DNA from 3 places in the Microvirgula aerodenitrificans DSM 15089 genome. Region 3 is predicted to be linked to each of the others. Evidence: riboswitches for the same ligand, from Rfam matches in the RefSeq annotation. Region 3 holds a riboswitch; each other region holds the start of a gene.
What was found. A riboswitch is a leader RNA that binds a small molecule or an ion and turns the genes downstream of it on or off. The one in region 3 is predicted to bind cobalamin.

Region 1: another riboswitch for cobalamin. It lies ahead of Q352_RS0113035 (energy-coupling factor ABC transporter permease); the one in region 3 lies ahead of Q352_RS0106255 ((2Fe-2S) ferredoxin domain-containing protein).
Region 2: another riboswitch for cobalamin. It lies ahead of Q352_RS20815 (TonB-dependent receptor domain-containing protein); the one in region 3 lies ahead of Q352_RS0106255 ((2Fe-2S) ferredoxin domain-containing protein).

The regions. Positions count from the first base shown of each region.
Region 1 covers NZ_JHVK01000015.1:70,898-74,166, forward strand. The annotation lists gene Q352_RS0113020 (LysR family transcriptional regulator) at 1-422, opposite strand, end outside; gene Q352_RS0113025 (NAD(P)H-dependent oxidoreductase) at 561-1,142, shown strand; gene Q352_RS21050 (MerR family transcriptional regulator) at 1,181-1,603, shown strand; cobalamin riboswitch at 1,602-1,800, shown strand; gene Q352_RS0113035 (energy-coupling factor ABC transporter permease) at 1,841-2,494, shown strand; gene mgtA (magnesium-translocating P-type ATPase) at 2,561-3,269, opposite strand, start outside.
Region 2 covers NZ_JHVK01000012.1:111,392-114,660, reverse strand. The annotation lists gene cobT (nicotinate-nucleotide--dimethylbenzimidazole phosphoribosyltransferase) at 1-869, opposite strand, end outside; cobalamin riboswitch at 1,024-1,213, shown strand; gene Q352_RS20815 (TonB-dependent receptor domain-containing protein) at 1,345-3,204, shown strand; gene cobU (bifunctional adenosylcobinamide kinase/adenosylcobinamide-phosphate guanylyltransferase) at 3,239-3,269, shown strand, end outside.
Region 3 covers NZ_JHVK01000004.1:166,618-169,886, reverse strand. The annotation lists gene Q352_RS0106260 (cobyric acid synthase) at 1-1,216, opposite strand, end outside; cobalamin riboswitch at 1,342-1,519, shown strand; gene Q352_RS0106255 ((2Fe-2S) ferredoxin domain-containing protein) at 1,688-2,017, shown strand; gene Q352_RS0106250 (cobaltochelatase subunit CobN) at 2,014-3,269, shown strand, end outside.

The sequences.
Region 1 (3,269 bases), on a different contig from region 3:
AGGTCGATATTGCTGCGCACCAGATCGGTCAGCGCATCGCCGACGCTCAGTGTCAGGGTAATGCCCGGATGTTGCTCCAGAAACGGGTCCAGCCACGGTCGCAGCAGGTGGCGGCCGAGATCGGACGGCAGCGCCAGCCGGATCGGCCCGGCAAGCTGCTGGCGTTGCGCCGCCAGCGCTGCCTCGCCATCGGCCAGTGCCGCCAGTGCGGCCCGGGCCGATGGCAGAAAGATCCGACCTTCCTCGGTCAAGCGCATGCGCCGGGTCGAGCGGGCGAACAGCCGTACGCCAAGCCGTTTCTCCAGCCGCAGAACGGCCGCGCTGGCAGCGGCGGCGGTGCAGCCCAGCTCGCGCGCCGCCGCGGACAGGTTTTCCAGCTCGGCGGTGCGGATGAACAGCCGCAGGTCGTTGATCGCATACATGTCAAAAATTTTTTGATAAATGAACGACAATTATCAATTCTAGCAGTCATGGCCAGGCCCGGAATGGAAAGCCCTTGACCCTGTCCCACGGGGCAGGGTTCACACTGCATGCTTTCGGACAGACAAGAGTGGGGCGGAATGAGCGGCAAACGCGTTCTGGTGATTCTCGGCCATCCGGCCAGTGACAGCTTCAACGCTGCGCTGGCCGATGCCCATGCCGAGGCTGCACGGCAGGCCGGGCACGAGGTCAGGGTGCTGCGGCTGGGCCAACTGGTGTTCGATCCGGTTCTGCATGATGGCTACCGCCGGGTCCAGCCGCTGGAACCCGGGTTGCAGGCGGCGACCGAGGCGATCCACTGGGCCGAGCACCTGACCTTTGTCTTTCCGGTCTGGTGGGGCGGGGTGCCGGCGCTGCTGAAGGGGTTTCTGGACCGGGTGTTCCTGCCCGGTTTTGCCTTTCGCTACCGGCCCGGCAAGGCGTTTCCCGCCCGGCTGCTGAGCGGCCGTTCGGCACTGCTGCTGGCGACGATGGATACGCCGCCGTGGTATTTCCGCTGGGTCTACCGCGACCCGGCGATCCGGCAGATGAAGGACACTACGCTGCGCTTCTGCGGCATCCGGCCAGTGCGGGTAGAGCGGCTGGGGCCGGTCCTCGGCGCTACGCCCGCCCGCCTTGAGGCCTGGCTGGAACGGGCCCGCCTGCTTGCCAGACGACTCTGAACGCGTTATCCAGTCAGCGGTCATGCGCGGGAGGAACCATGTATATCGGGGAACTGGCGAAACGGAGCGGTGCCTCGGCGCGCGCCATCCGGCTGTACGAATCGCTGGGCCTGCTGGGGCAGGTGCAGCGCCAGGGCAGTTACCGCGTCTATCGTGACGAGAGCGTGGCGCTGGTGCAGATGATCCGCCAGGCGCTGGCCCTCGGCTTGCGGCTGGCCGAACTGGCGCCGGTACTGAACGGGGATGGCGAGCCGGACTGGGACCGGCTGGCGGCGCTGCTGGCGCAGAAACGCGCCAGCCTGCGGCAGGAGATCGCGAGACTCGAAAGGCTCGACCAGGAGCTGATACATATCGAGGCGGAGATCCGTGCCTGCACCGATCTGCAGCAGCGCAGCCCGGCCTGTGAGCCTGTCCGTTCCCGTCATCAGCAGAAAGATGCATCTGTTCTGGAAACCCCTTAAGCTATGCGCGCTTAGTGGTTCCGCCGAAGTGGGCGGAGGAAACAGGGAAGTCGGCAAGCCTTCGGGCGGATACCGCGCTGCCCCCGCAACTGTGAGCGGTGAGTCTCGTGCATGAAGTCACTGGCCTGAAAGGCCGGGAAGGCGCACCGGGATGTCGACCCGCGAGCCAGGAGACCTGCCACGAGACATGCCGATCCCCGGCGTATTCCTCACCCGCATCTCCTCGGAGGGAGAACGATGCATATCGAACCCGGCATTCTCAATGCCGCCAAAGTGCTGTACGCCAACGTCGCCGCCGTCGGCGCGCTGGCCGCCTTTTCACCCAGACTGTTCACCCGGCCCGACAACCTGGTCAAGACGCTGCTGGCTGCCGTGTTCTTCTCGGTCTTCATGGAAATCTTCCACCTGCCGGTCGGCGCGTCGGAACTCCATTTCGTCGGCGCATCGGCGGTGTACTTCATCTTTGGCTTTATCCCCACCCTGTTCGGCTTCGCCATTGGCCTGCTGCTGCAGGGACTGCTGTTCGAGCCGCAGGATCTGGTCCATCTCGGCGTCAACTCGCTGTCGCTGATGCTGCCGCTGGTGGCTGCACACGGTCTGCTGGGCCGCCACTTCTTCGCCGAGGACGAACGCCGCCGCATCCGCTGGGCTGAAGTGGTCAAGTTCGACGCGTTGTACTACAGCGGCGTGGTCGCCATGGTCGGCTTCTGGCTGGCCTTCGGCGAAGAACCGACCCCGCTGTACAACTGGGCGCTGTTCGCCGTGTCCTACCTGCCGCTGGTGCTGTGCGAACCACTGTTCACCTGCCTGGTGGTGCGCACGCTGAAGCCGCACGCCGACAAGCTGCTGATCAGCCGCTTCACCTGCGTGAAGACGCTGGCCGTGGCATAGGCACGGGTCTGCAAAAAATGGCGCGAGTGCAACACTCGCGCCATTTTTCATTGCAGCGAAACCCGCTTACTGCCAGCCGTAGCGGCGGGCATAGAATCCCTTCATGGCCTGGGTCAGCGCCATATAGGCCAGCAGGGTGGCGATCAGCCACGGGAAGTAGCTCAGCGGCAGCGCCTGCAGCTTGAAGTAGCCGGCCAGCGGCCCCATCGGCAGGAAAATGCCGATGCTGATGATCACCGCCGTCATCGCCAGCAGCGGCCAGGCGGCACGGCTCTGGATGAATGGCAGCTTGCGGGTGCGGATCATGTGCACGATCAGTGTCTGCGACAGCAGCCCTTCGACAAACCAGCCGGACTGGAACAGCGTCTGCTGCGCCGCCGTGTTCGCGCCGAACACGAACCACATCAGCGCATAGGTGCTGATGTCGAATACCGAGCTGATCGGGCCGAAGAACAGCATGAAGCGTCCCAGTTCGTCCGGGTTCCACTTCTGCGGCTGGCGCAGCGCGTCTTCATCGACGTTGTCGAACGGGATGGCAACCTGCGACACGTCGTACAACAGGTTCTGCACCAGCAGATGCAGCGGCAGCATCGGCAGAAACGGGATGAACGCGCTGGCCACCAGCACCGAGAACACATTGCCGAAGTTCGAACTGGCAGTCATCTTGATGTACTTCAGCATGTTGGCGAAGGTCTTGCGCCCCTCGATCACGCCCTGGTCGAGCACCATCAGGCTCTTTTCCAGCAGGATGATGTCGGCTGCCTCCCTGGCGATG
Region 2 (3,269 bases), on a different contig from region 3:
AGTGCCAGCTCATGACCCAGTTCCCGGGAACGGTGCGAGGCCAGCAGCCAGTCGCGGGTGTCGATATCGATGCCGCAGGCGACCAGGGCCGCGGCTGCGGTGATGAAGCCGTCAACCAGTGCCGGTACACCGGCGCTGGCGGCTTCGAGGTAGTAACCGGCAATGGCGGCGATTTCCAGCCCGCCGACCTCGGCCAGCCAGCCGGCCGCCGTGTCGGTAGTCCGGGCGCGCAGCAGCGCCTTTTCGACCGCTCCCCGCTTGCGGGCCATGCCCTGGTCGTCCACACCGGTACCGCGCCCGACCACATCGACCGGGCGGGCGCCGCTCAGTGCGCAGATCAGCGCGGCCGACGGGGTGGTGTTGCCGATGCCCATCTCACCGGCGATCAGCAGCGTTGCACCGGCGGCAATGGCGCGGCGGGCGGCGGCGCGGCCGGCTTCGATCGCCTGTTCGCATTCCTGTTCCTGCATGGCCGGTTCGTCGCACAGATTGCGCGAACCGTAGCGGACCTTGGCATGCACGATCGGCATGGCCGGATCGAAGTCTGCCGCCACACCGACATCGACCACTTCCAGTGTCGCGTCGATTTCCCGCGCCAGCACACTGATTGCCGCCCCGCCGCGAACGAAGTTCTTCACCATCTCGGCGGTGACTTCGACCGGATAAGCCGAGACGCCGCTGCGGGCGACGCCATGGTCGGCGGCAAAGACAGTGATGGCGGGGCGCAGGCGCGAGGGAATGGCGCGGCCCTGCCAGGCCGCGAACTGGCAGGCGAGGGTTTCCAGCTTGCCGAGGCTGCCGGCGGGTTTGGTCAGTCGCGCCTGGCGGGCGACGGCGGCATCGAAGGCGGACGCATCGGGATGGGGCATCAGGGGGTTCCGGAAGAGAGAAGGGAATCGTCCCGTCTTGCGGGGCGGCGAAAATCGAACGCGAGACCTTACCGCTGCGCCGGCAGCGCTTCAATCGGCATTACGGCGTAATTTGATCTTGCGGGCTGTCATGCCGGCATGCCGCCGCTATAATCCGGCTCCATCTTGCCAGGGTGTCCGCCGCCGTCAGGCGCGGATGAAACGGGAAGCCGGTGACAGGCCGGCGCTGCCCCCGCAACGGTATGGTTCGCATGCAAGCGGCTTCACGCGCCACTGCCCGACAGGGTGGGAAGGCGAGGCCGCGGGAACCCAGCCCGGAGACCGGCCCAGGCAATCTGCAGTGGAGTATCGCGGGGAGGCGGTATGACAGCGACAGCGCGACCGGCATCAGGCCGGGCCGCGCCGATTGTCCATTCTGAAAGGCCATGCGCCTGTCTTTCTCGCACTCCTGATCCGTTTCCAGGGAGTGTTTTTCGTGAAGTGCAATATCCGTAGCAAATGGTTTGTCGCCAGCCTGGCGTCGCTGGCAGTGGCGAATGCGTTCGCTGACGAACCCGCCACCACCACCGGCGAAATCGTGGTGACCGCCAACCGCTCCGCCACCGACAGCCGTGAACAGACCCGTGACGTGACCGTGATCGGCCAGCAGGAAATCGCCCGTGCCGGCGGCCTGAACCTGCCGCAGCTGCTCGCGCGCCAGTCCGGCGTCGAGTATGCGAGCAACGGCGGCGATGGCCGCGCGAGCGCGCTGTATCTGCGCGGTACCAGTTCCAAGCAGTCGGTGGTGCTGATCGACGGCGTGCGCGTATCGTCGGCGACTTCGGGGCAGACCGCGCTGGAACAGATCCCGCTGGAACTGATCGACCATATCGAAATCGTGCGCGGCCCGGTATCCGGGCTGTACGGCGCTGATGCGATCGGCGGCGTGGTGCAGATTTTCACCAAACAGGGCAAGGGCGCACCGAAGCCGTACCTGAGCGCCGGCGTCGGCAATGACGGCACCTGGCGCGTCGGCGGCGGCATCGGCGGCGTGGTCGGCGATACCTCGTTCTCGCTGAACGTGGCCGGTCGCGGGACCGATGGCGGCTTCTCCGCCACCAATGCGCAGAACACGTTCAGCTACAACCCGGACGATGACGGCTACCGCAACCTCAGCTACAGCGCCAATGTGTCGCACCAGATCGTCGACGGCCATGAAATCGGCATCAAGCTGTTCCAGTCCTTCGGCAAGGCCGACTTTGACAACGGCACGCCGCTGGCCGACGACTACAACAAGCAGCGCGTCCAGAGCAACAGCGTGTACCTGAAAGACCGCTTCAGCGATGTATGGACCAGCACGCTGACCGTGACCAACGGTGTCGATCGCTACGAGACCTACAGCGGGGTGAATCTCGATCGCTCCGGTCTGTACAAGACCACCCAGGATACCTACACCTGGCAGAACGACCTGGACCTCGGCGTGGCCGGCCGGGTGGTGCTGGGTGCCGAGTACCTGAACCAGAAGGTCGACAGCACGCAGGCCTATACCCGGAACGAACGCAACAACAAGGCGGTGTTCGCCGGCTGGAGCGGCAATTTCGGCGACCACCTGCTGAATGCGTCGCTGCGTCATGACGACAACTCGCAGTTCGGTGAAAAGACCACCGGCTCGCTCGGCTATGGCTACCGGCTGACCGACAGCATCAAGCTGACCGCGAACTACGGGACCGCTTTCCGCGTGCCGACCTTCAACGATCTGTACTGGCCGCTGGCCTATGGTTTCCAGGGCAACCCGAACCTGAAGCCGGAGTCGGCCCGCAACGGGGAAGTCGGTGCCGAGTACAACGGGGCATACGGCATGCTGCGGCTGACGGCGTTCGAGAACCGCATCGACGACATGATCAATGGCTATGTGTGCAGCGGCAGCGGTCCGTGCACGGCGGAGAACGTCGACAAGGCCCGCATCCGCGGTCTGGCGCTGGCAGGCAGCACCACCCTGCTGGGTACCCGCATCGCCGCCAACGTCAACTGGCAGGACGGTGAGGATCGCAGCAATGGCAACCAGCTGTCGCAGCGCGCCAGGGTGTTCGGCAGCGTCGACGTCAGCCGCGACATCGGTCCGGTCACGCTGGGCAGTGCCCTGACCGCCGCCGGCTCGCGCTACAGCGATCCGGCCAACAAGCAGCCGCTGGCCGGTTATGGTCTGGTCGACCTGTATGCCGACTACCGGCTGACCCCGACCACCACGCTGTACGCGCGGGTCAACAATGTGTTCGACCGCGACTACACGCTGATCCGGAGTTTCAACCAGCCGGGCCGCGAGTGGCTGGTCGGCGTGAACTGGCAACCGAAGTAAGACCGTGCGTCCGGCATCCCCGGCAGGAGGTTCCATGCTGCATCTGATCACCGGCGGCGCCCGTT
Region 3 (3,269 bases):
CCAGCCGGATCGCCGGCCGGTCCAGCGCCGGGCCGGTCGACACGCCCATGTGGATCTCGTAGCCGGTGACGGCGGCATGGCCCGAGGCCAGCCATCCCTGCCGGCGTTCGAGCTGCTTGTGCGCATCCAGTGTCGTTTCCATGTCGAGCAGGCCGAGTCCCGGCGTGCTGCCGGCCGCACTTTCCAGCCCGAGCGGGTCGTGCAGCTGGCGGCCCAGCATCTGGAAGCCGCCGCAGATGCCGATCAGCCTGCCGCCGTAGCGCAGGTGACGGTCGATGGCGGCCTCCCAGCCATTGGCGCGCAGCCAGCCGAGATCGTCGCGGACGTTCTTGCTGCCCGGCAGCACGATCAGGTCGGCCGGCGGAATCGGCTGGCCGGCGGGGATCAGCTGGAATTCGACCTGCGGATGCAGGCGCAGCGGGTCGAAGTCGGTGTGGTTGCTGAGACGGGGCAAGGCCGGCGCGATCACGCGCAGTATCCGCTCGCCGCTGGCCGCCACGCCCTGCGTGCCCTGGCTCAGGCTGTCCTCGGCCTCGATATGCAGTCCCTGCAGGTACGGCAGGACGCCGAGCACCGGCTTGCCGGTTTCGCGCTCCAGCCAGTCCAGTCCCGGCTGCAGCAGGGCGATGTCGCCGCGGAAACGGTTGATGACCAGGCCGACCACGCGCCGGCGCTCGCTGTCCGACAGCAGCGCCAGCGTGCCGACCAGATGGGCGAACACGCCACCCCGGTCGATATCGGCCACCAGGATCACCGGGCAGTCGACCGCTTCGGCAAAGCCCATGTTGGCGATATCGCCATCGCGCAGATTGATCTCCGCCGGGCTGCCGGCGCCTTCGACCAGGACGCAGTCGCAGCTTGCCGCCACCCGGCTGTGGGCTTCGAGCACCACGCTCAGCGCCCTGGGCTTGAAGCGGTGATAGGCGGCGGCGTCCATATTGCCGATCGAATGGCCAAGGACGATGACCTGCGAGCCGGTATTGCTGTTCGGCTTCAGCAGGATCGGGTTCATGTCGGTATGCGGTTCGATGCCGCAGGCCAGCGCCTGCACCGCCTGCGAGCGGCCGATTTCGCCGCCATCGACGGTGACCGCGCTGTTCAGCGCCATGTTCTGCGGCTTGAACGGCATGACCCGGATGCCGCGCCGTATGAGAAAGCGGCACAGGCCGGTGACCAGGGTGCTTTTGCCGGCATCGGAGGTGGTGCCCTGGATCATGAGGGTTCTGGCTGGCATGGCGGCGGGGACGGGTGAATGAGGACGGCCATTATAGGGGTGTCGCCTGCGCCGGGCGTGGCGGACGGCCGATCGGGCACAAACGCGGTGCCCCGAAATCACGTATTATCCGGCGCTATTGCTGATGGTGCCCTTCGGGGTGAAACGGGAATGCGGTGAGAAACCGTGGCTGCCCCCGCAACTGTAAGTGACGAGCCCGCTTGACGATGCCACTGGATGACTCCGGGAAGGCCGCGCGGGTGATGACGCACGAGCCAGGAGACCGGCCATCGCCTTAGTCGACGTGAGTTGAAACCGGGCGGGGTGCACCGGGGGAAACCGCCAGCAGCCGTTCCGGCTGCGGCGCCTCGCTCGCGGCGACGCCCCCTGCACGAGGACGTCCTCCATGGCCCTGCCACCGCGCCGCTTCCGCCTTCCATTGTCGTTCTGCCCTGCCGCCGCGAGGGTGCCGTCATGAGACGCCACGACCGCCATGTCCTGATGTGCACTGGCCCGCGCTGCACCGGCAACGGCGTCGAGGCCGAGGCGATGTTCAAGGTGCTCGGGCAGGCGATCGACGCGCGCGACGGGCTGTGTGTCAAGCGTACCCGTTCGCACTGCTTTGCCGTGTGCAGGGAAGGCCCGATCGCCGTCGTCTATCCGGACGGCGTCTGGTATCGCCAGGTCGATGCCGCCGCCGTCGAACGCATCGTCGACGAACATCTGGTCAACGGTCGCCCGGTCGACGCGCTGGTGTTCCACCGGCTCGGAACCGGCGATGTCGGGCAGGAGGCGGGCCAGTGAACACTCCCGTTTCCCGCGGCATCGTGCTGTTGACCCACGCCGGCACCGACCTGACCGCGCTGCAGCGCGTGCGTGCCGAACTGCCGGACGGTTTCGTGCCAGTCTCCGGCGTCAACCTGCAGACCATCGTCTGCCCGGACGGCATGGCCGCCGTGCTGGCCGGTCCGGTGGCGACGGCGCGCGTCGTCATTGTCCGCGTGCTGGGCCGCACCAGTGCCATTCCCGGTTTCGACACCCTGTGGAAGGACGCCCGCGCCCACGGACGCGCCCTGATCGTGGTCAGCGGCACCGGCGAGCCGGACCCGGATCTGGCAGCACAGTCGACCGTCCCGCCGTCCCTGCAGCATGAAGTGACCGCCTACCTGCAGGCCGGTGGCACCGGCAATATGGCGCAGCTGCTGCGTTTCCTTGCCGACTACCTGCTGATGACCGGCTTCGGCTACCTGCCACCGACGCCGCTGCCCGAGCACGGCATCCACCATCCGGAACTGTCGGCCGACTGCTCGCTCGACGACTGGCTGGCGATCCGCCGGCCGGACTGGCCGACGGTCGGCATCACCTTCTATCGCGCGCACTGGGTCAGCGGCAACACCCGCTTTATCGACAGCCTGGTCGACGCCCTGGCCGCGCAGCAGCTGAATGCGCTGCCGGTCTATACCGCCTCGCTGCGCACGCTGGACGGTAACGGCATGCCGGCCGCCATGCAGTTTTTTGTCGGGGCGGACGGCACGAGCCGCATCGATGCGCTGATCAACACCACCTCGTTCGCCATGGGCGACGTGAACGCCGACGGGCCGACGCCGACCGGCTGGTCGGTGGCCGCTTTCGAGCGCCTCGACGTCCCGGTGGTGCAGGCAATCACCAGCAGCATGACCCGGGCGCAATGGGAGCAGTCGGAACGCGGGCTGAATCCGCTCGACACGGCGATGAACGTCGCACTGCCGGAGTTCGATGGCCGCATCGTCAGCGTGCCGATGTCGTTCAAGCATGCCAGCGACGGTGCGCCGGCCGAACAGACCGACTATGCGCCGCTGCCCGACCGGGTGCGGCGCGTGGCCGGCATCACCGCACGGCTGGTACGGCTGCGTCGGGTGCCAGCCGCCGACAAGCGCATCGCTTTCATCTTTACCAACTCTAACAGCAAGGCGTCGCAGATCGGCAATGCCGTCGGCCTCGACTCGCCGGCCTCGCTGTTTGCCATGCTGCATGCGATGCAGGCGCGCGGCTATCGCATCGACGGGCTGCCGGACAG